Regions from separate parts of the Arminella tumorigenes genome, predicted to be linked through region 3. Evidence: predicted binding sites of a transcription regulator. Region 3 holds the regulator's gene; each other region holds the start of a gene.

Region 1 (9,689 bases), 860 kb from region 3:
CCTACCGCACCGTCACGGTACTCGTGAATGCATTGCTGATCACGATCGGTGTCGTGCTGACCGGCCATGTTCTGGTCCAGCGGTCGCAGCGACGCTGGCGCGCATTGTCGCTGAACGATTCGCTGACCACGGCCTTCAACCGACGCGGGTTGCTGGAATTCTTTGGGCTTCTCAGACGGGAGACGACGTCTCCCTCTCGTCTGATTGCCGCCCTATTGTTCGATCTCGATCACTTCAAGAGCATCAACGACCGCTATGGCCACCAGACAGGCGACCAGGTGCTTTGCGAATTCGTCACCATCACGCGAAAGTGCCTTCCACGCGGGGGTGCCCTCGGTCGCATGGGCGGCGAGGAATTCATGGCTTTCATCACCGTGACAGATCAGACGGAAGCCGAAGCAGTGGCGGAAACGATCCGCAGCGAATTTTGCCGTACGCCATTGCAGATCGAGGGTGCTGCCGTCAGTGCCAGCGTCAGCGTCGGCGTGGCACTTGCCACTGCCGAGGCTGCAGACTGGGACAAGCTCACCGGGGCTGCCGACCGGGCGCTTTATGCCGCCAAGCGAGCGGGCCGCAATTGCACGGTGGTATTCAGCGAGGCTGCTACCGAAACCGCAAATAGTGTGTCGAGCGAACAGGAAGCCGGCGAGCTGGTGCCGACTGTCGACGACCAGATCCAGGCACTGCAGCGGATCGGCACGCTGGCGCGAAGCTAGGATAAAGGGGCTCCGACGCGCTTCCCGTGCGGGCCGGTTTGGGCTAATGCCAGTATCATGAAGATCCCTCCCATGCTCCGTATCGATCCTGCCACCCGCCACGTTTCTCTCGATGGCAAAGATCCTGCATTCTACACCAACCCGAATGCCGTCTACGCGGCGCTGCACGAGCAGTGTCCCACGTTCTACTGGCAGGAGCAGAAGCTCTGGACGGTCACCGGCTACGACCACGTGAACGGTCTTTTGCGGGACCGTCGCTTCGGCCGCCAGATCCTGCACGTCGCCAGCCGGGCCGAGATTGGCCTCGCCGAACCGCTGCCCCATCTACGCAACTTCGATGCCGCCGAGCTGCATTCGCTGCTGGAGATAGAGCCGCCGGAGCACACGCGACTGCGCACGCTGATCAATCGGGCCTTCGTGTCACGCCACGTCGAGAAGATGAAGCCGGAAATTGCAGAACTGGCAAACCGGCTGATCGACAATTTTGCCGGGAATGGCGAAGTGGAGTTGCTCACGGCTTTTGCCGACATCATCCCGGTAACGATGATCGCCCGGATGATCGGCATTCCCGACGAGATGGGGCCGCAACTGCTGAAGTGGTCGCATGCCTATGTGCGAATGTACATGTTCGGCAGGACGCGTGCCGACGAGGATGCCGCAGACACGGCCGCAAAGGAATTTGCCGACTATGTCAGATCGGTGATCCGGGAGCGGCGCGCCGAACCCCGCGACGACCTGCTGAGCCACATGATCACCACGGAACACAAGGGCCAGTATCTCACCGACGAGGAACTGGTGTCGACGACGATCGTGTTGCTCAACGCCGGCCACGAGGCAACCGTCCACCAGATAGGCAATTCGGTTCGCGTCATCCTCGAAAGCGGCCTGTCCCCGAAGACGCTGTTTGCCAACGAAGCCACGACCGAGCGCACGGTCGAGGAAACGCTCAGGCTCTGCGCGCCGGTGCACATCTTCCAGCGGTGGGCACTGGAGACTGCCGACATCGATGGCGTCACCTTCCAGCGCGGCGACAAGGTGGCGATGATCCTTGCTGCCGCCAACCTCGACCCGAAAAAGTTCTCCGACCCGCTGACATTCAAGCCCGACCGCCGCGAAGCGCCCAACCTCTCCTTCGGCGCCGGTATCCATTTCTGCATCGGCGCACCGCTCGCCCGCCTCGAGCTCAATATCGCGCTGCCGATCCTATTCGAGCGGCTGCCGGGATTGCGGCTGGCAAAGACGCCTGTGGTCAAGGACGTCTATCATTTCCATGGACTGGAGCGGCTGGATTTGCGCTGGTGAGCGGGATTTTAGCTACCCGCTAATGTTTATTCTCGGCCGCGAAGATCCTGCCCGAGAGATCGTCCACTTTTACTGAAACATCGGCGATATTTCCCTCGATACGCATCAGGGAGTTCTCCAAGACAGAGTGGACGTGCGTTATCGCACCGCCTACCTCCATTTTGATCATCAACTCGAGATCGTCGCGTAGCTCCATGTAACGCCTATCGCTGCGGTTCAGATAATCGTATGTTTGAACGCATAGTGTCCGGATGTCGGCCACCTCTCTGCGAAGACCGCGCATCTCATCGTTGTTCTTCTGAACGAGTTTGGCGATCAACCCCAGGTCGATATTGTCTTCTACCATTACCATGATCCCGATTTGCGTAGATGATAACGCAGCGCGACTGAAATGCAACCTGCAGCATTTTCGAGGACGAGTGCACAGTGTTGACGACTGGCTGCAAAATCCAAACAAAAAATGGCGCCCCTTGCGGAGCGCCATTTGCAATACGATACAGGCAGATATCAGCCGTAGCGGCCGGTGATGTAGTCTTCGGTACGCTTGTTCTTCGGCGCCTGGAAGATCTGGTCGGTGGCACCGTATTCGATCAGGTCGCCGAGATACATGAAGGCGGTCTTGTCGGAGATACGGCTGGCCTGCTGCATGTTGTGCGTGACGATGACGATGGTGAAATCGCCCTTCAATTGCGCAACCAGTTCCTCGATCTTGGCAGTCGAGATCGGGTCGAGTGCCGATGTCGGTTCGTCCAGCAGCAGTACGGATGGCTTCACGGCGATGGCGCGGGCGATGCAGAGGCGCTGCTGCTGGCCGCCGGAAAGTCCGAGACCGCTCTGGTGCAGCTTTTCCTTCACTTCGCCCCACAGCGCGGTGACGGTCAGCGCCTGTTCGACGCGCGCATCCATCTCAGCCTTGGAAATCTTCTCGTAGAGGCGGATGCCGAAGGCAACGTTTTCATAGATCGACATCGGGAACGGCGTCGGCTTCTGGAACACCATGCCGACCTTGGCGCGCAGATCGTTCAGGTCGACGTCCTTGCTCAGGATGTTTCGACCGTCCAGCAGGATCTCGCCGGAAGCCGTCTGGCCCGGATAAAGATCATACATGCGGTTGAAGGTGCGCAGCAGCGTGGACTTTCCGCAGCCCGAAGGACCGATGAACGCCGTTACGGCATTCTTGCTGATGCTCATGTTCACACCCTTCAGAACGCGATGCCCGTTCTGATAGGTGAAATCGAGGTTCTTCACATCAAGCTTTGGAAGGTCGCCGATATCCGAAGTGGAAACTGCGCCCTTGCCCGACTGTGCATTAACGCTCAGGAAGTTGTTGTCGCTCATGTTCATGGTCTTGTTCCTATCGTTCGGCGGCTGCGTCACTGGCGGCGCCCACTCAGAAAACGGGCAATGATATTGAGGGCCAGAATGGCGACAGTGATGATCAGCGCGCCTGCCCAGGCCAATTGCTTCAGATCCTCACCGGCATCAGCGGCCAGCGTATTGATGGCAACCGGCAGCGTGGCGATCGGACCGGTCAGCCCCCCCTGCATGAACTTGCTATAGCCGGCCGTAAACAGCAGCGGCGCGGTCTCGCCACTGATACGGGCAACGGCCAGCAGGATGCCGGTCAGGATGCCCGACCAGGCAGACTTGTATATCACAGTCGTCATCGCTTTCCAGCGTGGCGCGCCAAGCGCAGCCGTTGCTTCGCGAAGCGAGTTCGGCACCAGCAGAAGCATGTCCTGCGTCGTGCGGTTGATGACCGGAAGGGCGATCAGCGCCAAGGCGAGGATGCCGGCGATGGCGGAGTTCCCATGCATAGGCACGACCACGACACCGTAAACGAAGACGCCGATGATGATCGAGGGTGCCGAGAGCAGGATGTCGTTGATGAACTTGGCGACCTCGGCAAGCTTGCTGCCGTTGGCGAATTCTACCAGGTAGGTGCCGGCGAGAATGCCGATCGGTGCAGCGAGCAGGGTCGCAAGGCCGGTCACGATGAAGGTACCGTAAATGGCGTTCAGCAGGCCGCCGCGCGAGCCCTGAGCCGGGATCGACATCGTAAATACGTCGAGGCTGAGTGCCGTGACACCTCGATAAACCAAGGTCACGAGGATCACGCTCAGGAATAGTATGCCGAGGACAGCGGCGAGAAACGACAAGGCCATCATGACCTGGTTCGTCATTTGGCGGCGAGAGATGATCCTCTGACGAATTGCGTTTTCCATGGCTTTCTTCCTCAAAAAGAGTCGACGCGGCCGATCATCCATCTCGCGACTGCGAGCACGCAGAAGGAAAGGACGAACAGGAGCAGGCCGAGTGCCATCAGGCTCGAAAATTGCAGACCGTCGGCGTCGCCGAAATTGTTGGCGATCTGGGCGGAAATGGTAGTCGATGGCGAGATGATCGATGACTGCAGGCGGCTAACGGAGCCGACGACAAAGGTAACGGCCATCGTTTCGCCGAGCGCGCGGCCAAGGCCGAGCATGATGCCGCCGACCAGACCGCGACGTGTGTAAGGTATGAGGATATTGCGTGCCACTTCCCAGGTGCTCATGCCCATGCCGTAAGCGGATTCACGCAGCATCGGCGGCACGGTGGTGAAGACGTCGCGGGCAATCGCAGTGATGAACGGCAGGATCATGATGGCCAGCACAAGGCTTGCCGTCAAAAGGCCGACGCCTGGCGCAGGCGGCTGGAACAGCAAGCCGATCAACGGCACCTGGCCAACGGTCATCATAAGGAAAGGGAGAACATAGGTCTGCATCAGCGGCACGATCATGAAAAGACCGACGATGCCGTAGATGATCGAAGGAACGCCGGCAAGGAGCTCGATGGCGGTGCTGATCGGGCGTCGCAGGCTGCCGGGGCAAAGCTCGGTCAGGAAGATGGCAATACCGATACCCAGGGGAACTGCAATCAGCATGGCGATAAGCGAGCTCACCAGCGTACCGACCAGGGCGGGCACCGCGCCATAGATCTCCAATGGAGCGCTCCACCTCGTGCCCCAGAGGAACGAGAAGCCGAAGGCCTGGAAGGTTGGCAAAGCATCCAAGACGAGAACGGTCAGGATCGCCAGCAGAAGAAGCACGACAAAAGAAGCCGAGCTGAGCGTCATGAAATAGAAAATCCGATCCTGCGTCCGGAATTTTCTGGTGACGGCGGAGGTTTCCATGGTCTGGAATCCAGCCGTCTGGGTCGCATCAGCCATCGCTTTCTCCTTGTCCTGTCATTAAAGGCGGACAGGGCAATACCCTGTCCGCCGCCAGTTTTCAGTCAGTACAGATTACTTGGTGCCGAAATCTTTCTTCCAGGACTCTTCCACGACCTTGGCAACCGATTCCGGAACAGCAAGGTAGGACATGTCAGTGGCCGACTTCTGGCCCTTCTCGTAGGCCCACTTGAAGAACTTCAGGGCTTCCGCGTTGGCAGCAGGATCGGCAGGCTTCTTGTAAAGCATGACCCAGGTAGACGCTGCAATCGGCCAGCTGTTTTCGCCCGGCTGATTTGTAAGGATCAGGTTGAAGTTCTTGGCATGTGCCCAATCGGCGTTCGAAGCAGCAGCCTTGAAGGTTTCAAGGCTAGGCTCGATAACCTTGCCGGCAGAATTCTTCATCTTCGCGAAACCGATGTGGTTGGCAACGACGTAGGAGTATTCAACGTAGGAGATCGAACCAGCCGTCTGGTTAACGGTGGTCGAAACGCCTTCCGAACCCTTGGCGCCGAAGCCGACCGGCCATTCAACAGCCGTGTTCGAGCCAACCTTTGACTTCCAATCCGGCGAAACCTTTGAGAGGTAGTCGGTGAAGTTGAATGTCGTGCCAGAGCTGTCAGCGCGGTAAACGACGGAGATCGCCGTGGAAGGCAGCTTTACGTTGGGGTTGAGAGCCTTGATGGCAGCATCGTCCCACTTGGCAATCTTGCCAAGGAAGATGTCGGCAAGAGTGGCGCCATCGAGAACCAGTTCGCCCGGCTTTACGCCTTCTACGTTATAGGAAACGACGATGCCGCCGGAGATCATCGGGAACTGGGCAATGCCGTTCTTCTCGAGATCGGCGTCGCTCATCGGCTTGTCCGAAGCGCCGAAGATGATGGTCTTGTCGAGGAGCTGCTTGATGCCGGCGCCCGAACCAACCGACTGGTAGTTGACGGCGTTGTTGGTTGCAGCCTTGTAACCCTCGGCCCACTTGGACAGAACCGGAGCGATGAAGCTCGAACCAGCGCCGGTGATGTCGGCAGCCATGGCCGAAGCCGTCATGGTGACGACCAGGCCTGCGCTCAGGCAGAGGGTGCGGATTTTCAAATTCAACATAAGGGTCTCACTTCCTTGAGTGATGATCGGATGGCGGGCGGAAGGGAGCCACAAACGGACCGTCCATCGATCCATCACGGCCGCCTCTTCCGGCGACATGGATGGCTCTATAGTTGCAATGTTTCAGTTTGATGACAGTTTGATGATGGCCAAATGACACGGTTTTCAGGGCGTGCGCGGCGGCGCTGGTACGGAATGCAGACAGCGCCAACGGGGCTGTTAAGTCAGCGGCTGCCGCTCGTCATGGGTGCAAGAGCCATCATCGTCTAGTATACGCACCAGCCCGCAGGCCAGGCGCTCGCCTAAAGCCGCACCACATAATCCTTGCGAGTCGTTTCAACCACTTCCCAGCTTCCGCTGAAGCCGGGCTTCAAGACCATGCGATCGCCCGCGCGAAGATGATGCGCCTCGCCGCCATCCTCTGTCACGATCGAGTATCCGGACAGAATGGAAAAGTATTCCCACTCCTCATAGACAACGCGCCACGATCCCGGAGTCGCCTCCCAGATGCCGGCGTAAACGCCACCCTCGGCCTCGTCGAGACTCCATGTCCGAAACTGTGGGTTGCCGGAAAGTACGCGATCGGCGGCAGGCACGCCGATTTCTGGAGCAGTGGCAGTGGCGTCGAAGCTGATGGCGTTGGTCATCGAAAGTCTCGCATCTGATCGTGGTGACAGCTCTGCCTTTAGCACAAGAGCATCGAGGGCGGGGAATAGAGGAAGGAAACTGCCCTGCTTCTTCAACACGGCAGTTTCCGATGGCGATGACTGCTCCTAGACCTTAGCCAACGCCTGATCCAGATCCGCGATGATATCCTTCACATCCTCGATGCCCACCGACAGCCGGACGACGTCGGGGCCGGCACCTGCGGCTGTCTTCTGGTCGTCGCTCAGTTGCTTGTGGGTGGTGGACGCAGGGTGGATGACAAGCGATCGGGTGTCGCCGACATTGGCGAGATGCGAGAACAGTGTCAGGCTCTCGACGAAGGTCTTTCCGGCCTCGTAGCCGTTCTTCAGGCCGAAGGTGAACACGGCGCCGGCGCCCTTCGGCGAGTAGCGTTGCTGCAGGGCGTGGTTGGGATCGTCGGCAAGACCGGCGTACTTGACCCAGGCAACCTTTGGGTGCCGCTTCAGCCAGCCGGCGACTTCAAGCGCGTTGTCGCAATGGCGTTGCATGCGCAGAGGTAGCGTCTCGATGCCCGTCAGGATCAGGAAAGCGTTGAAAGGCGCAATCGATGGACCCAGATCTCGAAGGCCGAGCACCCGGCAGGCAATCGCGAAGGCGAAGTTGCCAAAGGTGGCATGTAGCACCATGCCGTTATATTCGGGGCGCGGCGCCGACAGCATGGGATAATGTCCGGATGCAGACCAGTCGAAGGTGCCGCCATCGACGATGACGCCGCCCATCGAATTGCCATGGCCGCCCATGAATTTTGTCAGCGAGTGCACGACGATATCGGCGCCGTGTTCGAGCGGACGGATCAGATAGGGGCTAGCCAGCGTATTGTCGACGATCAGTGGTAGCCCGTGGCGGTGGGCGACGGCGGCGATGGCTGCAATATCGATGAACGTACCGGCGGGATTGGCAAGGCTCTCGATGAAGATGGCACGGGTGCGATCGTCGATCTGGCTCTCGAAACTCTCGGGCTCCAGCGGGTCGGCCCAGCGCGCCTGCCAGCCGTAATTCTTGAAGGCATGGCCGAACTGGTTGATCGAACCGCCGTAAAGCTTGGTAGCCGCAACGAAATTGTTGCCCGGCTGCATGATGGTGTGGAACACCAGAAGCTGAGCCGCATGGCCGGATGCCACCGCCAGCGCCGCCGTGCCGCCTTCAAGTGCCGCGACGCGCTCCTCGAGCACGGCCTGTGTCGGGTTCATGATGCGTGTATAGATGTTGCCGAACTGTTGCAGCCCAAACAATGCAGCTGCGGCATCAGCGTCACTGAAGACGTAGGCCGTTGTCTGGTAGATCGGCGTCGCGCGGGCGCCGGTCGTCGGGTCGGGCTGTGCGCCGGCATGGATTGCCAGCGTGTCGAAGCCCGGATTGGTGGTCGCCATAATAGTCCTCCCTCAAAAACTTACGGGCGACCATAGCGCGACGGCGATGCATATTCATCGCGATCTTTTCTCAATCCCACCTAAAGCGGAGAAAATCCTACCTTCGAGGAGGAGTGGATCATGCCGCAGCAAGCCTCGGGATCTCGATTGCCGGGCAGCGGTTCATGACCACCTTCACGCCGGCCGCCTCGGCTTTTTCTGCGGCCGCATCGTCGCGGATATCCAGCTGCGACCAGATGACCTGCGGCTTGGCCTGGAGCGCCAGCGCATCGTCGACGACGGCATCCAGATATTCCGGCGCACGAAACACATCGACCATATCGACGGGCTCGGGAATGTCGGCGAGCTTGCCGAACACCGGCTGGCCAAGGATTTCCTTGCCGACCAGGCCGGGGTTGACCGGGATCACGTGATAGCCCTTGGCTAGCAGATAGCCCATCACCCCATTGCTCGGGCGTGCAGCGTTGGGTGACGCGCCGACCAATGCGATGGTCTTCACGTTTTGCAGAATGTCGGCGATATAGGAATCGTCATAACGGTCGTGGTTCATTGCTGACACCTCCAGCTTCGATCACAGTTATGTTTTTGTCGTATCCAGCGGAAACTAGCTTACCGCTTCCGCGTATATAGGCATGAACCGAACCTGTGAGGACAGTCTCATGCGAAAAATCATCCTACTCGCCGTTTTGGCGGCATCGATGGCGACACCTGCGCTCGCGATCAATCGCTATAACTCCATGTCATACAGCTGCTCGGCGGCGCAGGCATTGATCGGCCGCGAGCGCGCGGTGATTTTCCGTCACCCGGCGGAACGCACAAAAAATTTGACGCTTTACGACCGCTATGTCAGCGACCGAGGTGCCTGCAACTTCGGCGAATATGCATTTGAGGACACGCTGCCGACGAAGGACACCAAAAACTGTCCCGTGTATACCTGTCACTCGACAAGCGAATTGGATGACGACGAGATCTTACCCGGTCGCTGATGTCAGCACGCGGTCGTCCGGGCGCTGCGAGACCGACGAGCGACCGCAACTGACAGTGGTCGCGCGCAAGCTGAATTGGGCGGGATGATATTCTACTAATTGTCCCTTTTTGGACGCTTTTTGTTCTGGTATCCATCAGCAACATCTTATAGTTGCTCCGGATTTTTCGCTACCGTTTTTGGTGCATTGCAACATTGTGACATTGCATGTGCAGGGCATGTGCCTACTCGTCTCGCAAGGCGAAGCCATCTTCTCGACGCACTGGCTATGCCGGCTTTCTCGAGAGGAACCAGCCGAAGCGCGCTTTTGAGGTAATGAT
Region 2 (9,689 bases), 1.0 Mb from region 3:
CAAGGTCGTCGACGCATGGGGCAAGGCTACTGAAAAGGTCGCTGAAGACATGATGGCCCGGATCAAGGCCGTCGAGTTCGACGAGGCCACCGGTCGCCAGAAGCCGATGAACGCGATTTACATGATGTCCCACTCCGGTGCCCGCGGTTCTCCGAACCAGATGCGCCAGCTGGGCGGCATGCGCGGCCTGATGGCCAAGCCTTCGGGCGAAATCATCGAGACGCCGATCATCTCGAACTTCAAGGAAGGCCTGACCGTTAACGAGTACTTCAACTCGACCCACGGCGCCCGCAAGGGTCTTGCAGACACCGCCCTGAAGACAGCCAACTCCGGTTACCTGACGCGCCGTCTCGTCGACGTTGCGCAGGATTGCATCGTAACGCACGTCGATTGCGGTACAGAGTCGGGCCTCACCATGACCGCCATCGTCGATGCCGGTCAGGTCGTTGCCTCCATCGGTGTCCGTATCCTCGGCCGCACGGCGCTGGACGATATCGATCACCCGGTTACGGGCGAGCGCATCGTCGATGCTGGCAAGATGATCCTCGAGCCAGATGTCATCGAGATCGAAAAGGCCGGCATCCAGTCGATCCGTATTCGTTCTGCGCTGACCTGCGAAATCCAGACGGGCGTTTGTGGCGTCTGCTACGGCCGAGATCTGGCCCGTGGTACGCCGGTCAACATCGGTGAAGCTGTCGGCGTCATCGCCGCGCAGTCAATCGGTGAACCAGGCACCCAGCTGACCATGCGTACCTTCCACTTGGGCGGCACGGCAACCGTGGTCGACCAGTCGTTCCTCGAAGCGTCCTACGAAGGTACGGCGCAGCTGAAGAACCGTAACATGTTGCGCAACTCTGACGGCGTTCTCGTCGCCATGGGCCGCAACATGACGATCCAGATCCTCGACGAACGCGGTGTCGAGCGCTCCTCGCAGCGCGTCGCCTACGGTTCCAAGATCTATGTGGATGATGGTGACAAGGTTCGTCGTGGACAGCGCCTCGCAGAGTGGGACCCCTACACACGTCCGATCATGACGGAACTGGCCGGTACGGTTCAGTTCGAAGACGTCGTCGACGGTCTGTCTGTTCTGGAAGCCACCGACGAAGCGACAGGCATCACAAAGCGTCAGGTCATCGACTGGCGTTCGACCCCACGCGGTTCGGACCTCAAGCCGGCGATCGTCATCAAGGACGCCAGCGGCAATGTTGCAAAGCTGCCCCGCGGTACCGATGCCCGCTTCTTCCTCTCGGTCGAGGCTATTCTCTCGGTCGAGCCAGGCCAGAAGGTATCCCAGGGTGACGTTCTTGCCCGCTCGCCGCTGGAAAGCGCCAAGACCAAGGACATTACCGGCGGTCTGCCGCGCGTCGCCGAATTGTTCGAAGCCCGTCGTCCGAAGGACCACGCTGTCATCGCCGAAATCGATGGCACGATCCGTCTCGGCCGCGACTACAAGAACAAGCGTCGCGTCATCATCGAGCCTGCGGAAGACGGCGTCGAGCCAGTCGAATACCTGATCCCGAAGGGCAAGCCCTTCCATCTTCAGGACGGCGACTACATCGAAAAGGGTGATTACATCCTCGACGGTAACCCGGCACCGCACGACATCCTGGCGATCAAGGGCGTCGAGGCACTCGCTTCGTACCTGGTCAACGAAATCCAGGAAGTCTATCGTCTGCAGGGCGTTGTCATCAACGACAAGCACATCGAAGTGATTGTTCGTCAGATGCTGCAGAAGGTGGAAATCACCGATGCGGGCGACAGCCACTATATCGTCGGCGATAACGTCGACCGTATCGAGCTGGAAGACAACAACGACCGCTTGATCGAGGAAGGCAAGAAGCCTGCCTACGGCGATCCGGTTCTGCTCGGCATCACCAAGGCGTCGCTGCAGACGCCGTCCTTCATCTCCGCCGCGTCCTTCCAGGAAACGACGAAGGTGCTGACGGAAGCTGCAATCGCCGGCAAGACCGATGGCCTGCAGGGCCTGAAGGAAAACGTCATCGTCGGCCGCCTTATCCCGGCCGGTACCGGTGGTACCATGACGCAGATCCGCCGCATCGCCACGGCGCGCGACGAACTGATCCTCGAAGAGCGCCGCAAGGGCTCCGGATCGGCCGTCGCCACGCCGATGCTGCAGAACCTCAACGAAAAGGCCCCAGCCGCCGAGTAATCGGCGGCCCCAGGGTCAAGACACAAAAACACCGCCCGGAGCCTTCCGGGCGGTGTTTTGCGTTTTTCGTGTTCGCTAGATGACGCGGCAGAGATTGGTAGCGTAGCGGTATCAGGCCAACTCCGCCGTCATCCTCGGGAGTGTCCCGAGGATCTGCAATCACTAGAAATCGCCGGTAGATTCTATCCTCGGGACAAGCCCGAGGATGACGGACGGTGCTGACGATAAAAGAAAGGGCCGCCGGTTTGCCGGCGGCCCCATCACATAAACTTCGGCTATCTCACATGCCCACCGCGGTACGCAACTCGGCCTTGGCCGCTTCGAATTCCGTCTTGTAGTCGTCATGGGTCATGATCGTCGATGCGATGACCGTGCCGGAGATGCGGCCGGCTTCGATATCGGTGGCGTAATGGATACCGCCAACCATGCGGTTATGGCCATATTCCCAGGCACGCGCCATCAGCGCGGCTTTCTTTTCCGGCAGCATGTTGGAAAGCACGATCCCCATCAGGGTTCCGACCGTCGTATGGCCGGAGGGATAGGAGCCGGACTTCGACAGCGGCACGACCGGGTGCACGAGATCGCTATAGAGATGCGGGCGAGGGCGGTTCCAGACCTTCTTGGCCGGATCGGTGACAGCGCCTTCGGTTTCGACGATGCGATCGAAGAAGGCCGTGAACTTCGGCAGGTTTTCCATGGTGAACTTCGGGCTGTCGATGACATCAGCAAAGCGCCAGACATTTTCCTCGGCGTCGGCAACGGCGCGAGCCGACTGCTCCGGTGTGCGGGTAACCTGAAGGGTCAGGATCTCGCCGAGCTCGGCCTTCATCTGCGCAGAGTCATTGGCGGGTGGTGGTGGCAACAGCACAAGGAGATTGACCTCCTTGGCATCGGTAAACGGCTTGGCCTTGGCATCCTCGGCAAACGAGGGCAGGGCGATACCGACGGTGAAAGCGAGGCTGATGGCGCAGATCTTGGCAAAGTGTTGCATGGTGGCTCCCCTGATGCAGTGACACGCTGCGCAGGTATCAAGGGAGTGTTTTAGCTGTGTGACAGTTTTGTTAGGAAGGATGATGGGCAAGCTAGATCGGCCACTAGCATACGCAGAGCCCCGTAAACCAAGCCCTTCAGCGCATCAGGCTCCGTTGCATTCACCGGAACCGGATGATCGCCACTTCGCCTTCAAGCGCGCCGTTGTAGGCTGATGCGTGGGGCTCCTCGGTGGGGACTTCCGTGAGCATGCCGATCTGGTCAAGATCGGCTTCGATGAAGCCTTCCTCGGAGAGGGCGTTGAGCGCCTCGCGTACGGCGGTGTCGTCGTCTGCGGCCCTCAGCATGACATGCAGTTCGACACCTTCGCCGCCATCGGTCTCGTAGCCCTTGCCGATGATGATGAAAACCATTGGGCCGTCATAGTTGTTGTCGTTGTCCGGATTGGTGATCATCGGGGAGTTCCTCAGGCGAGTCGATTCGATCTTGCGAATCTAGGGTTGCTGTAGCCCTGGCGTGTACGGCCGGTGGTCGATTCCTTATAGGCTTTCAATGCCATGCCAAAGTCTATCTTGTCACCGGCACCGCATTTCCCCTATAATTGGCCTCTAAAGCGCTGCTTTCCAGGGGTTTGGTGAGCGAAGCGCCAAGATAATTTTGTGTCCGGCCTTGACGAAAGGCCTTGAAGCCAGTAGTACCCGCCCCATCAGAACAGATGTGAGGCATGGCTGTTCGGAGCGACACGCTCTGGAGATCACCTCAAACAAGGTTCTAAACGCACGTTGAATACAGGTTTTCCGCACGCATGACGCCATAAACTGGCGTCCTCTGCTTTGATGTGGTCCATCCGTGAAAGCGGGTCGGGCCACGTTTTGTGCATTACCGATACGTGTGGTGCTGCCGGAAACGGCGAATGTTATGCCCGCAAGGGTGTTGAGACAAGATTTTAAGGGATGGTTGAATGCCTACCGTAAACCAGCTGATCCGCAAGCCTCGCCAGGCACAGGTAAAGCGCAATAAGGTTCCTGCACTTCAGGAAAACCCGCAGAAGCGTGGCGTTTGCACACGCGTTTACACGACGACCCCGAAGAAGCCTAACTCGGCTCTGCGTAAGGTTGCCAAGATCCGCCTGACCAATGGCTTCGAAGTCATCGGCTACATTCCTGGTGAAGGCCATAACCTTCAGGAACACTCTGTCGTCATGATCCGTGGCGGCCGCGTAAAGGACTTGCCGGGCGTTCGTTACCACATCATCCGCGGCGTTCTCGATACCCAGGGTGTCAAGAACCGCAAGCAGCGCCGTTCCAAGTATGGCGCAAAGCGTCCGAAGTAATTTCGGGTTCAGAATTTAAGGTGCTGCGCGAGGTTCTCCGCGTGATAAGGCGCCGGCAACATTTGAAGAGACAAAACTATGTCAAGACGTCACAAAGCTGAAAAGCGCGAGATCAATCCGGACCCTAAGTTCGGCGATCTGATCGTTACGAAGTTCATGAATGCGATCATGCTGCACGGCAAGAAGTCGGTCGCTGAAACGATCGTTTACGGCGCGTTCGAAAACGTCCAGGGCAAGTCCAAGCAGGATCCGCTCGTCGTGTTCCACTCTGCGCTCGACAACATCGCTCCGCACGTCGAAGTCCGTTCGCGCCGCGTCGGTGGTGCGACATACCAGGTTCCTGTTGACGTGCGCCCAGAGCGCCGCCAGGCACTTGCTATCCGCTGGCTGATCACTGCTGCCCGCAAGCGTAACGAAACCACCATGGTCGACCGTCTCTCGGGCGAACTGCTGGACGCCTCCAACAACCGTGGCAGCGCCGTCAAGAAGCGCGAAGACACGCACAAGATGGCCGATGCCAACCGTGCGTTCTCGCACTATCGCTGGTAATCTCGAACGGTATCCGAAAGGCAGTCCATTATGGCTCGCGAATATAAAATCGAAGACTACCGCAATTTCGGTATCATGGCGCATATCGACGCCGGTAAGACCACGACCACCGAGCGTATTCTTTATTACACCGGCAAGTCGCACAAGATCGGCGAAGTTCACGACGGCGCAGCCACGATGGACTGGATGGAGCAGGAGCAGGAACGTGGGATCACGATTACCTCTGCTGCTACCACGACCTACTGGAAGGGTCGGGACGGCAAGACCCGCCGCTTCAACATCATCGACACCCCCGGCCACGTCGACTTCACGATTGAAGTCGAGCGTTCGCTGCGTGTCCTCGACGGTGCGATTGCTCTTCTCGATGCCAACGCCGGTGTAGAGCCGCAGACGGAAACCGTCTGGCGTCAGGCCGAGAAGTACAACGTCCCGCGGATGATCTTCTGCAACAAGATGGACAAGACCGGCGCCGATTTCTATCGCTCGGTCGAGATGATCAAGACCCGCCTGGGTGCCATCGCGGTTGTCATGCAGCTGCCAATCGGCGCTGAAAGCGATTTCATCGGTGTTATCGACCTGGTCGAGATGAACGCCCTGATCTGGCGCGACGAGTCGCTCGGCGCTCAGTGGGATGTCACCGAGATCCCGGAAGACATGAAGGCAAAGGCGCAGGAATATCGCGAAAAGATGATCGAGCAGGTCGTCGATATCGATGAAGCTGCGACGGAAGCCTATCTCGAAGGCATCATGCCTGACAACGAGAAGATCCGCGAACTCGTTCGTCGCGGCACCATCGATGTCAAGTTCCATCCGATGTTCTGCGGCACGGCCTTCAAGAACAAGGGCGTTCAGCCTTTGCTCGACGCCGTTGTCGACTACCTGCCTTCGCCGCTCGACATTCCTTCGATCGCTGGCATCGACGTGAAGACAGAACTCGAAATTGCCCGTCATCCTTCGGATGAAGAGCCGCTTTCGATGCTCGCCTTCAAGATCATGAACGACCCCTTCGTCGGTTCGCTCACCTTTGCCCGTATCTACTCCGGCAAGCTCACAAAGGGCACGGCGGTGATGAACACGGTCAAGGAAAAGCGCGAGCGCATCGGCCGCATGCTGCAGATGCACTCGAACTCCCGTGAAGACATCGAAGAAGCCTTCGCCGGCGACATCGTTGCTCTCGCAGGCCTCAAGGAAACCACAACGGGCGACACGCTTTGCGATCCGTTGCACCAGGTTATCCTCGAGCGCATGGAATTCCCCGAGCCGGTCATCCAGATCGCCATCGAGCCGAAGACCAAGGGCGACCAGGAAAAGATGGGCCTCGCGCTCAACCGCCTGGCTGCTGAAGATCCTTCTTTCCGCGTCAAGACGGACGAAGAATCGGGCCAGACGATCATTGCCGGCATGGGCGAATTGCACCTCGACATCCTCGTCGACCGCATGCGCCGCGAATTCAAGGTAGAAGCCACCGTCGGTGCGCCGCAGGTTGCCTACCGCGAAACCATCACGAAGAAGCACGAAGAAGACTACACGCACAAGAAGCAGTCCGGTGGTACCGGCCAGTTCGCGCGCGTCAAGATCGTCTTCGAACCGAACCCTGATGGCGACGAATTCAAGTTCGAATCCAAGATCGTTGGCGGCTCTATTCCGAAGGAATATATCCCGGGCGTTCAGAAGGGCATCGAAAGCGTCATGTCGTCCGGTCCGCTTGCTGGCTTCCCGATGCTCGGCGTCAAGGCTACCCTCATCGACGGTGCCTTCCATGACGTCGACTCCTCGGTCCTCGCCTTCGAAATCGCCTCCCGCGCCTGCTTCCGTGAAGCGGCAAAGAAGGCTGGCGCTCAGCTTCTCGAGCCGATGATGAAGGTCGAAGTCGTTACGCCTGAAGATTACGTCGGCGACGTCATTGGCGACCTGAACTCGCGTCGTGGTCAGATCCAGGGCCAGGAAAGCCGCGGTATTGCCGTTGTCATCAACGCCAATGTTCCGCTCGCGAACATGTTCAAGTACGTCGACAACCTGCGCTCGATGTCTCAGGGCCGCGCTCAGTACACGATGACGTTCGATCATTATTCGCCGGTTCCGTCGAATGTAGCCACTGAAATCCAGGCAAAGTATTCCGGTCAGAAATAACCGGAATACCAATTGACCGAAACAAGAATAATCCCTGTACGGGAAGAGATAACGGAGAGCCGAAATGGCAAAGAGTAAGTTTGAGCGCAACAAGCCGCACGTTAACATCGGCACGATTGGCCACGTTGACCACGGCAAGACGTCTCTGACGGCAGCGATCACCAAGTATTTCGGCGAATACAAGCGTTACGACCAGATCGACGCTGCACCGGAAGAAAAGGCACGCGGCATCACGATCTCGACGGCACACGTCGAATACGAAACGCCTGCCCGTCACTATGCACACGTCGACTGCCCCGGCCACGCCGACTACGTCAAGAACATGATCACCGGTGCTGCCCAGATGGACGGCGCGATCCTGGTCTGCTCGGCCGCCGACGGCCCGATGCCCCAGACCCGCGAGCACATCCTGCTTGCCCGTCAGGTCGGCGTTCCCGCCATCGTCGTGTTCCTGAACAAGGTCGACCAGGTCGACGACGAAGAGCTGCTCGAACTCGTTGAGCTCGAAGTGCGCGAACTTCTGTCGTCCTACGACTTCCCGGGCGACGATATCCCGATCATCAAGGGCTCGGCTCTGGCCGCTCTCGAAGATTCGGACAAGAAGATCGGCGAAGACGCGATCCGCGCTCTGATGGCTGCTGTCGACGAATACATCCCGACGCCTGAGCGTCCGATCAACCTGCCGTTCCTGCTGCCGATCGAAGACGTGTTCTCGATCTCCGGCCGTGGTACGGTCGTGACCGGTCGCGTCGAGCGCGGCATCGTCAAGGTCGGCGAAGAAGTCGAAATCGTCGGCATCCGCGCAACGGCCAAGACGACGGTTACCGGCGTTGAAATGTTCCGCAAGCTGCTCGATCAGGGCCAGGCTGGCGACAACATCGGCGCGCTGATCCGCGGCGTCACCCGTGACGGCGTCGAGCGTGGCCAGATTCTGTGCAAGCCAGGTTCGGTCAAGCCACACAAGAAGTTCATGGCTGAAGCCTACATCCTGACGAAGGAAGAAGGCGGCCGTCATACACCGTTCTTCACCAACTATCGTCCGCAGTTCTACTTCCGCACGACGGACGTGACGGGCATCGTCTCCCTGCCGGAAGGCACGGAAATGGTCATGCCTGGCGACAACGTCACTGTTGCTGTCGAACTGATCGTGCCGATCGCCATGGAAGAAAAGCTGCGCTTCGCTATCCGCGAAGGCGGCCGTACCGTCGGCGCCGGCATCGTAGCCTCGATCGTCGAGTAATAACGGACGGCTGCCGCGCAAGCGGCAGCCGATACCGTGACAATAATATGAAGCAGGGGGCCTTGGCCGCTTGCTTATGACACGGAAATGTAGCAAATGGCGCGCAGGCGCGATTTGCGCGGCGCTTCGCATGTCGAAGCGGCTTTTAAATAGAACAATAAGGTGGGCTAGGTAGCCCAAAGGCTGGATAGGGATGCCAAACAATGGTGTCCCTCTCGATCTTTGAAACCGGTGATCCGCCTTACGTCATAAGACAAACCGCATTCTCTCGAGGGCGCGGCGATAACAGACAACAAGGATAATGTCGAATGAACGGCCAGAATATCCGCATTCGCCTTAAGGCGTTCGATCATCGGATTCTCGACGCTTCTACGCGTGAGATCGTATCGACGGCTAAGCGCACCGGTGCAAGCGTCCGGGGCCCCGTTCCACTTCCGACCCGTATCGAGAAGTTTACGGTTAACCGCTCCCCGCACATCGACAAGAAGAGCCGCGAACAGTTCGAGATGCGCACGCACAAGCGCCTTCTCGACATCGTTGACCCGACCCCCCAGACAGTAGACGCGCTGATGAAGCTCGATCTCGCTGCTGGTGTCGATGTTGAGATCAAGCTCTGAGACTTACAGTCTTCGAGCTGAGTGAGAAGGATTGAACCGATGCGTTCAGGTGTGATTGCACAGAAGGTGGGAATGACGCGCGTCTATAATGACGCAGGCGAGCATGTCCCTGTTACGGTACTGCGTATGGAGAGCTGCCAGGTGGTAGCCCAGCGTACGGTCGAAAAGAATGGCTACGTCGCTGTCCAGGTTGGTTCTGGTGTGGCCAAGGTCAAGAATACCTCGAAGTCCCTGCGTGGCCACTTTGCCGCTGCAAACGTCGAGCCGAAGACCAAGCTGCAGGAATTCCGGGTCTCGGAAGACAACCTGCTCGAAATCGGCGCCGAAATCACGGCTGCTCATTTCGCCGCTGGTCAGCTGGTCGATGTTACCGGCACCACGGTCGGTAAGGGTTTTGCCGGCGCTATCAAGCGTCACGGCTTCGGCGGCCTGCGCGCCACCCACGGCGTGTCCGTCTCGCACCGTTCACACGGTTCGACCGGTTCGCGCCAGGATCCGGGCAAGGTATTCAAGAACAAGAAGATGGCTGGCCACATGGGCCAGACGCGCGTCACGACGCAGAACCTTGTAGTGGTTTCGACCGATGAAGATCGCGGTCTGATCCTGATCAAGGGTGCCGTCCCGGGCTCCAAGGGTGCCTGGATCATCGTTCGCGACGCC
Region 3 (9,689 bases):
CAGCATCGGGCATGGCCGCGGTCAGCGCGGCTATTCTCTGCCAGGTGAAGGCAGGCGACCATATCGTCGCCGCCCGCGCCCTGTTCGGCTCGTGCCGCTGGGTCGTCGAGACATTGGCGCCGCGTTACGGCATCGAATGCACGCTGGTCGACGGCCGCGATCTCGCCAACTGGGAAAAGGCCATCCGCCCGAACACCAAGGTGCTGTTCCTGGAGAGCCCCACCAATCCGACGCTCGAGGTGGTGGACATTGCCGGCGTCGCGAAACTCGCCAACCAGATCGGTGCCAAGCTTGTCGTCGACAATGTGTTTGCGACACCGCTGTTCCAGAAGCCGCTCGAACTCGGCGCCCACATCGTCGTCTATTCGGCCACCAAGCATATCGATGGACAAGGTCGTTCGCTCGGCGGCGTCGTACTATCGGACAAGGAATGGGTCGACGAGCACCTGCAGGACTATTACCGGCACACCGGCCCCTCAATGTCGCCGTTCACAGCCTGGACGCTGCTGAAGGGGATCGAGACCCTGCCGCTGCGCGTCAAGCAGCAGACGGAGAACGCCGGTCGCATCGCCGACTTCCTGGCCGACAACAGCAAGGTCGCCAAGGTGATCTATCCCGGCCGCAAGGATCATCCGCAGGCCGATATCATCGCCAAGCAGATGACCGGCGGCTCGACACTGGTCTGCATGGAACTCAAGGGCGGCAAGGAAGCGGCATTCGCGCTGCAGAATGCACTGGAGATCGTCAAGATCTCCAACAATCTCGGCGACGCCAAGAGCCTGATCACCCATCCGGCCACCACTACACACAAAAACCTGACCGACGAGGACCGCGCTGAGCTCGGAATTTCTCCCGGCACGGTACGGTTTTCGGCCGGCATTGAAGACACGGACGATCTCATCGAGGATTTCGCCCGGGCACTGGAAAAGGTCTCGGCCTGATCGGACGTCAAACAGGCTGCCCGGCCTTGCCGGGCGGCTACCCGCCGGGTCCGTGTTAACCCCGCACATTATCCTTAATATTCAAAAGGCCGCGTCAGCCATCGCATTTGGCCTTAATTAGCCCTCCCTTCCTTGACGAAGGTTGAAGGCTGGAGGATATCGTAACCAAATTCATTGAAGGTGGCTGGGATGTACCGCGCCCTTACACGAGATATCGAAGTCATCGTCGAGCCGTTCTATCTGGAGGAGCAATCCGATCCGGAAGACAGCCGCTATGTCTGGGGCTACCGGATCGTCATCTCCAACCACTCGACATCGGCAGTCCGGCTGGTCACGCGCTACTGGAACATCACCGACCAGAACGGCCAGGTCGACGAAGTCACCGGTCCCGGCGTCGTCGGCGAACAGCCGCAGTTGAACCCCGGGGACACGTATGAATATTCGTCAGGCTGCCCGCTGGACACGCCGTCAGGCATGATGTTCGGCCATTACTCCATGGAAAACGACATCGGCGAAACGTTCGAGGTCGAAATCCCGGCTTTCTCCCTGGATTCTCCCGGCCTGATGCGGACGCTGAACTGACGTCGCCCGAAAACGGCGACTGTTGTCGTCAGCTCTTGACCAGTATCTCGGCTGCTTCATAGCGATAAGTTGTCGAACAGAATTCACACGTGACCGAAATCAGCCCGTCTTCCTCGCTTTCAGCCATCTCCTCCGCCGAAAATCCCTGCAGCACGCCCTTGATCTTGTCGCGCGAACAGCTGCAACGGTCGAAGACCGGCTGCGGGGCGTAAACGCGGGCGCCACGCTCGTGGAACAGCCGGTAGAGCAGGCGCTCGGTACCGACCAGTGGATCGGTCAATTCATCGGCATCAACCGTTTCCAACAGCGAGCGGGCCTCGGCCCAGGCATCATCGTCCTTGTGGTCGATCGCGTTCTCATCGCCGTCGCCGCCGTGGAGATCCGGCAGGCGCATGCGCTCCGGCGCGTCCGGCAGAAACTGCGCTATGACGCCGCCTGCCCGCCAGCGATGACGCGGCTTGCCGGCTTCGTCGCGATCGAACAGCTCTGCCGCACCGAGGCGAACCCGGGTCGGGATCTGCTCCGACTGGCGGAAGTAGACGCCAGCGATATCTTCCAGCGACGATCCGTCGAGCGGCACGATACCCTGGTAGGGCTGAGAATACTGGCCCTGGTCGATGGTGAAGGCGAGGATGCCCTTGCCGAGCAATTGCTCCGGCTCGGTTTCTCCGGCCTTGATAGCGGCTGCCAGTGCTTCCTCATCGAAACGGGCATAGGCGCGGACATTTTCCGGCGTCGAGAAATCGGCCACCAGCAGGTCGACCGGTCCGTCGCCCTTGGTCTGGACCGTGAACTTGCCTTCGAACTTCAGCGATGTGCCGAGCAGAACCGTGAGCACGATGGTTTCGGCCAGCAGCCTCGCCACCGGCGCCGGATAATGGTGGCGCTCGAGGATGGTGTCGAGCATCGGACCGAGCTGGACGGCACGGCCGCGCACATCCAGGCTCTCCACCTGGAATGGAACGACGTGATCGTCGCCGGCGTAGCCGAACTCTCCCAGCGCTGCTGCACTGTCTGCCATGGGTCTACTCCTTGATGCCGGACGGGTCACGCCACGGCAGCCACTCGTCTGCAACGGCGGCTTGGTTGATCTCAGATCGCGCCCAGGCACCACGCGAGAATAGACTTCTGCGCATGGAGGCGGTTTTCCGCCTCGTCGAATACAACGGATTGCGGGCCGTCGATCACCTCGTCCGTCACCTCTTCGCCGCGGTGGGCGGGCAGGCAATGCATGAACAGAGCGTCTTTTCCTGCCTCTGCCATCAGAGCCGCATTGACCTGGTAGGGCTGAAAGACATTGTGACCACGGGCCCGATGCTCCTGATTCATGGAAACCCAGGTATCGGTCACCACGCAATCGGCCCCGGCGACCGCACGGTCGGCATCATGGCTGAGCATGATCTCGGCGCCCTGATTGCGGGCCCAGTTCAAATAGTGATCCTTCGGCTCGGAGCCAAGGGGGACCGCCATATTCATGCGATAGCCGAAACGCGCCGATCCCTCGATCAGCGAATGCAGCACATTGTTGCCATCGCCGGACCAGGCAACCGTCTTGCCCTTGATCGGACCGCGGTGCTCCTCGAAGGTCATGATGTCGGCCATCACCTGGCAGGGATGGGTATCGTCGGTGAGCGCGTTGATGACCGGCACCGTTGCGTGCTCCGCCATTTCCAACATGCGCGAATGCTGGGTGGTACGGATCATGATGGCATCGACGTAGCGCGACAGGACCTTGGCGGTATCGCCGATCGTCTCGGCGCGGCCAAGCTGCATCTCGGTACCGGAGAGGAACAGCGTTTCGCCGCCGAGCTGGCGCATGCCGACATCGAACGAGACGCGGGTGCGGGTCGAGGGCTTTTCGAAGATCATCGCCAGCATCTTGCCTTCCAGCGGCCGGCCGGCAGTGCCCGCCTTGGTCGCCTTCTTGCGGAGGATTGCGTCGTCGAGGATCTTGCGCAGGTCGCCTGACGCGACAGTCGAGAGATCGAGGAAATGTTTCGGGGAGGCCATGTCTACCTGTGCTCCAAAAATGAAAACGCCCGTGGCGGGCACGAAGCCCCGAACCCACGGACGTAGAATTCAAGCCGATTTGCGGGATTTCTGGGCGCGCAATGCTTCTGCGGCACGCTCTACGCGGGCGAGACCTTCGCGGGCGTCTTCGGCAGTGGCGATAAGGGGCGGCAGCAACCGGATAACGTTATCGCCGGCGGGAACGCCCAGCAGATGCTCGGCACGGATGGCCTGCAGCAGTTCGCCAGCCGGGATCGCCGCCTTGATACCGAGCAGCAGTCCCTGGCCGCGCACCTCTTCGATGATGTCGGGATAACGGTCCTTCAGCGATGCCAGTCCCTGGCGGAAAACCAGGGATACGTCGTTGACATGCTGCAGAAAGCCTTCAGCCAGGATGACGTCCAGCACTGCGCCGCCGACGGCCATGGCAAGCGGATTGCCGCCGTAGGTCGAGCCGTGGGTGCCGGCCTTCATACCGGAGGCAGCTTCTGCAGTCGCGAGACAAGCACCGAGCGGAAAGCCGCCACCGATGCCCTTGGCCACGGCCATGATGTCAGGCGTGATGCCAGACCATTCATGGGAAAAGAATTTTCCCGAGCGACCGACGCCGGACTGGACCTCGTCGAGGATCAGCAGCAGGCCGTGCTCGTCGCAGAGTTCGCGAAGCGAACGCATGAACTCCTTGGCAACCGGGCGAACGCCGCCCTCGCCCTGCACCGGCTCGATGAGGATCGCTGCGGTCGCATCAGAGATCGCGGCCTTGACAGCCTCGAGGTCGCCGAACGGGACCTGGTCGAAGCCAGGGGCCTTCGGGCCGAAGCCTTCGAGGTATTTTTCCTGGCCGCCGGCAGCGATCGTCGCCAGGGTTCGTCCGTGGAAGGCGCCCTCAAAGGTGATGATGTGGAATTTTTCCGGATGACCCTTCGAGTACTGATAGCGGCGGGCCGTCTTGATGGCGCATTCGAGCGCTTCGGCGCCGGAATTGGTGAAGAACACCTTGTCGGCGAAAGTCGCATCGGTCAGCCGCCTGGCAAGCATTTCCTGGCCCGGGACCTCATAGAGGTTCGACAGGTGCCAGACTTTTTCAGCCTGCGTCTTCAGCGCTTCGACGAGGTGCGGGTGTCCATGACCGAGCGACGATACGGCGACGCCCGCGCCGAAATCCAGATAGCGCTCGCCCGTTTCCGTGATCAGCCATACGCCCTCGCCTCGCTCGAACCGCAGTGGCGCGCGCATATAGGTGTCGTAGAGTGGCGCGGCTTCGGCCATGGCGCAATTCCTTCGATCGATCAGGACGTGACGGCCGTTGTCCTGCAACGCCGCCGTCGGCAATGAAAAATGCCGCCTTGCGGCGGCCTGGGCACTATTGTCGTTCCGCGGAACCATGTCAACAAACAGTGGATTAGTCAACGAATAGTTGATTTTAACCTTGCGGCAAAAGCCATATCGTGAGGGTCTGGAGAAGGCGCTAAAGCTATTGCAGAAATACCACAGTAGGCAGCAAGTTGGGGAAAACTTGGAAATCGATTCCCCTCGATTCCCGCGACTCTTGTCACGGAGTCAGCCTCACACTAGGTTAAATCTTGATTACTAGACTGCAATGCGGCGGACCTAGTCACCACAATTTAAGAGCGTTTTGTGCCTCGATAGCATTCGAGGCAATGGCGAAGGATTCCGCCATCATGAACGCAGTCGGAGACAAGCATGAATTGGACGGACGAGCGCGTCGAAAGGCTCACGAAATTATGGGCCGAAGGATTGAGCGCTAGCCAGATCGCGGCGCAGCTCGGCGGCGTCAGCCGCAACGCTGTCATCGGCAAGGTCCATCGACTTTGCCTGCCAGGCCGAGCCAAGGCCGGTGGCACATCGTCCACGGCGCGCTCTACCAAGCGTAGCGTCGCTCCGGCCCGGCCAACAACCTTTGGCGCCCGCCCTGCCGCTCCGCGCACGACGGTCCGTGCCGAAGGCGTAGCCACGGTCAAGGAAGATGCCGAGCTCGACGCTACGGCGCCCGTGCAATTTCGCCCATCCTCGAATGCCATCGCGCCGGTTGCCCGCCGCATTGGCCTGACGGACCTGACGGAACGCACCTGCAAGTGGCCGGTAGGCGACCCGCTGAAGGACGACTTCCACTTCTGCGGCCATGAATCGCCGGACCAGTCGCCTTACTGCACATACCACCAGAAGTTGGCGTATCAGCCAGTTCACGAGCGCCGCCGCGCCGCCCGCTAAGCCGGGTAAGACGACAACAAAGAACGGGCCGCGAGGCCCGTTTTGCGTTTCAGGTTTTTATGGCCCAGAAACGTGTCAGGGATGCAAACTCGCACCTTTGACGATCTTGTCCACGATCTTCTTTTCGCCCCGCACCGCGATGCCGACCAGCTTGGCGGTGTCGGGACTGAACTCGAGGAATACGGCACGGTTGGCTTTATCGTGACCTGTCGCGAACATCTCTTCGATGTAGGCAGACACTTTCGCCTGGCGCTCCAGCGCGCGCTTGTGGATGGTCCTCAATACGTCCTGATCCGCCACAAGCACGACCATCGGCTGAACGCTCATAGGATTGTAGACATGGCCCAGAGCATCCCGGTATGCTTCGCCGATGATTTCCGGCGACTGGGCAATGATCCCGCTCACCAGAAAGGCAGTGACGTTGAGCTTCTGCCAGGTGGCAAGGTCATGGCGGATGACAATCGCGATTTTGGTATCGAACATGTCCAAGAACTCCATGGAAGGCATCGAAAGAGACGATCGAATAGCGCCTGCCGATGCCCTCGGTCTTGAACGTTCGTGCAAGAGCGGTTTTCGCGACGGACTGAGCATCGCTGCTTCCAGCCATGGCGTCGAGCGCATGGAAGCGCGCTTTCATGGCAGAGGCTTTTCACCGCACAGACACGACACATATGCGCTGGGCCTCACTCTTCGAGGTGTCCAGACGTTCCGCTATCGCGGCGCGGAGCGCTTCAGCCGTCCCGGCAACGTGATCGTGCTGCATCCCGATGAAGTCCACGATGGCGCGGCCGGCACCGACGACGGACTGATCTACCGGATGCTCTATTTGCCGCCCGCGCTGGTCGACCTCCTCGAGGCGGGCAATCGGGCGCTGCCCTTCGTCCGCGATCCCGTCGTGACTGACGCTGGCCTATTGTCAGCGCTGGCGGACATCCTGTCGGATCTCGACCATGCGCCGAACGATCTGGCAATGGACGACGCGGTTGCGCGGCTGACGGCAGGACTCTTCCGACAGGCCGACGACCCGAGGAAAGCACCCACGAGAATCGATCGCCCAGCTGTCATGCTGGCGCGTGATTTTTTGACCGAGCATTGCGAAGAGGGTGTCAGTTCCGAAACGTTGGAGGCGATCAGCGGCTTGGACCGATACGAGCTGGCGCGGCAGTTCCGGCGTGCGTTCGGCACCAGTCCGCACCGCTATCTCGTGATGCGCCGCCTTGACCGAGCCAAGCGGCTGCTAGGTGCCGGCTATAGCCTTGCCGGAGCAGCTGCAGAAGCGGGGTTTGCCGATCAGGCACATTTTACCCGCCATTTCCGGGCGGCCTTCGGCATGACCCCGGGCAGATGGCTGGCAATGCACGATTGCCAACCCTTATAGCTTCAACCCGCGAAACGGCGGACTTTAGTCACCTGCACAGCTTCAGACTTCCATGGAGTAGCCTGCGCCGCGTACTGTGCGGATGACGTCCTGCATGTTGGAAAAGTTCAGAGCCTTGCGCAGCCGGCCGACATGCACGTCGACGGTGCGTTCGTCGACGTAGATGTCATGGCCCCAGACGCCGTCGAGCAGTTGCGAGCGGGAAAACACACGGCTTGGCGATGCCATCAGGAATTCCAGCAGGCGGAATTCTGTCGGGCCGAGACGAACCTCGCGGCTCTTGCGATGAACCCGGTGCGTCTCGCGGTCGAGTTCGATATCGCCGCAACGAAGGACGCTGGAGAGCACTTCAGGGCGGGCGCGGCGCAGCATGGCGCGGACGCGGGCCATCAGTTCTGGCGTAGAGAACGGCTTGACGACATAGTCGTCTGCGCCCGTGGAAAGGCCCCGGACGCGTTCGCTCTCTTCGCCACGCGCCGTCAGCATGATGATCGGCAGACGCTCGGTCTCCGGCTTCATGCGCAGGCGGCGGCACAGTTCGATGCCGGAAACACCCGGCAGCATCCAGTCGAGGATCAGGAGATCCGGAATGCGCTCCTGCAAGCGCATCTCGGCTTCATCGCCTCTGAGGATCGTATCGACTTCGAAACCTTCTGCTTCAAGGTTATAGCGCAGCAACACGCTCAGCGCTTCTTCATCTTCTACGACGGCAACTCTCGGAACCATGGGGCCCGCTCTCCTTCAAAAACCCTTCGGGCCTATTCCGTCATGGCGCCGACGGTGTTGGCAGTATCGTCCTTCGGGCGGTCGCCCTCGGGCAATGCACCGGTCGCCATGTAGAAAATCGTCTCGGCGATGTTGGTGGCGTGGTCGCCGATGCGCTCGATGTTCTTGGCGCAGAACAGCAGATGCGTGCAGGTGGTGATGTTGCGCGGATCTTCCATCATGTAGGTCAGCATCTCGCGGAACAGCGAGGTGTACATCGCGTCGATTTCCTCGTCGCGCTCGCGGATGGAGACAGCCTTGTCGGGCGAGCGGGTCGTATAGACGTCGAGGACTTCCTTCAACTGGACGAGCGCCAGTTCTGACAAATGCTCGATGCCGCGCGCCAAGCTGCGCGGTACGCCGGTGCCCTGCACAGCGATAACACGCTTGGCAGTGTTCTTGCCAAGATCTCCGACGCGTTCCAGATCGGCGGCAATCCGGATCGAGCCCATGATCTCGCGCAGGTCGGCAGCCATCGGCTGGCGGCGTGCGATTGTCAGGATCGCCTTGTCGCCGACTTCGCGCTCGGCATGATCGAGGATCGTATCGTCAGAGATGACCTTCTGGGCCAGTCCGACATCGCCATTGACCAGAGCGCGGACGGATTCACCGACCATCTGCTCGGCAAGGCCACCCATCTCGGAGATGCGCCGCGTCAGGAATTTCAAATCTTCGTCGTAGGCGGAATGAATGTGTGTCGAAACCATTTTCTATCCTCAAATTGAAAGGCGTCACGGAACGTAGGTCTGCTCGGCGCGGCGACGGCAACGCGTTTCGCCTTTTCGAGGCCCTTTTTGATATCGGCCTAATGCTCGCCCTTTTATGTCAGGCCAATGAAACAATTATGACAATCGAAATCATTGAATTAATTCAGTTTTCGCGGCGCCCAATAAAGCGCCACCAGGTTATTCAGAAGCGCACGGTGAAATCCGTGCCGCGGCCGACTTCGGATTTGACGATCAGCCGGGCTCGGTGACGGGTCAGGATGTGCTTGACGATGGCGAGCCCGAGGCCAGTGCCCTTCTTGGACCGACTGTTTTCGACGCTGACGCGATAAAACCGCTCGGTCAGGCGCGGCACGTGTTCGGCCGGAATGCCGCCGCCGCTATCGGACACGGTGACCTCCACCGGCTCGCCGGGCTTGTTGCGCAATGTCACGTCGACGCGCTTGCCCTCCTGCCCATACTTGCAGGCATTCTCGATCAGGTTTTCGAAAACCTGCACCAGTTCGTCGCGGTCACCAGTCACTTCGGCCTTGCCTGATGGCATATGCAGATTGATGGTGACATCGAGATCCATCGCCAGCGGAACAAGCGCATCGCGCACATGGCCAAGCAGCGGCACGAGATCGACCTTCTGGTCCGGTGCCAGATGCGACTTCAACTCGAGCCGCGACAGCGACAGCAGATCATCGACCAGCCGGCTCATGCGGGTCGCCTGATCGAACATGATCGCGAGAAAGCGCTCCTGCGCCTTGGGATCGTTGCGCGCTGGCCCCTGGATGGTCTCGATGAAGCCGCGCAGCGAGGCCAGGGGGGTGCGCAACTCATGGCTGGCGTTGGCGACGAAATCCGACCGCATGCGGTCGATATGACGCAACTCCGAGACATCGCGGAACGACAGCAGGAAGAAAGTCTGGTTGCCGAGATCGGCAAGCGCCAGCTCGATAGGCGCAATCCGCACGATGAAGACACGCTCCGACGGCAGGCGCTCGGAATGCTCGATCTGGTTGGGCACGCCGGTGGCAATCGTTTCCCGCACCATGTCGAGAATGCCGGGCG

The links. Region 3 encodes PhoB, which activates phosphate uptake and scavenging genes when phosphate is short. Its sites were predicted from a motif close to TGTCATNNANCTGTCAT; they were not measured.
Region 1: pstS (phosphate ABC transporter substrate-binding protein PstS) is a predicted target of PhoB. The motif match lies at 6,459-6,475, and genes of this name have one in related genera.
Region 2: PR017_RS05590 (acid phosphatase) is a predicted target of PhoB. The motif match lies at 3,220-3,236, and genes of this name have one in related genera.

The regions. Positions count from the first base shown of each region.
Region 1 covers NZ_CP117255.1:975,355-985,043, reverse strand. The annotation lists gene PR017_RS04890 (GGDEF domain-containing protein) at 1-716, shown strand, start outside; gene PR017_RS04885 (cytochrome P450) at 774-2,018, shown strand; gene PR017_RS04880 (hypothetical protein) at 2,038-2,364, opposite strand; gene pstB (phosphate ABC transporter ATP-binding protein PstB) at 2,526-3,362, opposite strand; gene pstA (phosphate ABC transporter permease PstA) at 3,392-4,243, opposite strand; gene pstC (phosphate ABC transporter permease subunit PstC) at 4,255-5,226, opposite strand; gene pstS (phosphate ABC transporter substrate-binding protein PstS) at 5,302-6,327, opposite strand; gene PR017_RS04855 (cupin domain-containing protein) at 6,630-6,974, opposite strand; gene PR017_RS04850 (O-acetylhomoserine aminocarboxypropyltransferase) at 7,101-8,384, opposite strand; gene PR017_RS04845 (CoA-binding protein) at 8,503-8,934, opposite strand; gene PR017_RS04840 (hypothetical protein) at 9,044-9,370, shown strand.
Region 2 covers NZ_CP117255.1:1,122,000-1,131,688, forward strand. The annotation lists gene rpoC (DNA-directed RNA polymerase subunit beta') at 1-2,170, shown strand, start outside; gene PR017_RS05590 (acid phosphatase) at 2,451-3,161, opposite strand; gene PR017_RS05595 (transcriptional regulator) at 3,322-3,615, opposite strand; gene rpsL (30S ribosomal protein S12) at 4,122-4,493, shown strand; gene rpsG (30S ribosomal protein S7) at 4,572-5,042, shown strand; gene fusA (elongation factor G) at 5,073-7,172, shown strand; gene tuf (elongation factor Tu) at 7,237-8,412, shown strand; gene rpsJ (30S ribosomal protein S10) at 8,721-9,029, shown strand; gene rplC (50S ribosomal protein L3) at 9,069-9,689, shown strand, end outside.
Region 3 covers NZ_CP117255.1:116,245-125,933, reverse strand. The annotation lists gene PR017_RS00650 (O-succinylhomoserine sulfhydrylase) at 1-941, shown strand, start outside; gene apaG (Co2+/Mg2+ efflux protein ApaG) at 1,131-1,523, shown strand; gene PR017_RS00640 (Hsp33 family molecular chaperone) at 1,552-2,544, opposite strand; gene argF (ornithine carbamoyltransferase) at 2,616-3,533, opposite strand; gene PR017_RS00630 (aspartate aminotransferase family protein) at 3,603-4,802, opposite strand; gene PR017_RS00625 (GcrA family cell cycle regulator) at 5,238-5,765, shown strand; gene PR017_RS00620 (DUF2000 family protein) at 5,841-6,248, opposite strand; gene PR017_RS00615 (AraC family transcriptional regulator) at 6,247-7,143, shown strand; gene phoB (phosphate regulon transcriptional regulator PhoB) at 7,186-7,869, opposite strand; gene phoU (phosphate signaling complex protein PhoU) at 7,902-8,615, opposite strand; gene phoR (phosphate regulon sensor histidine kinase PhoR) at 8,818-9,689, opposite strand, start outside.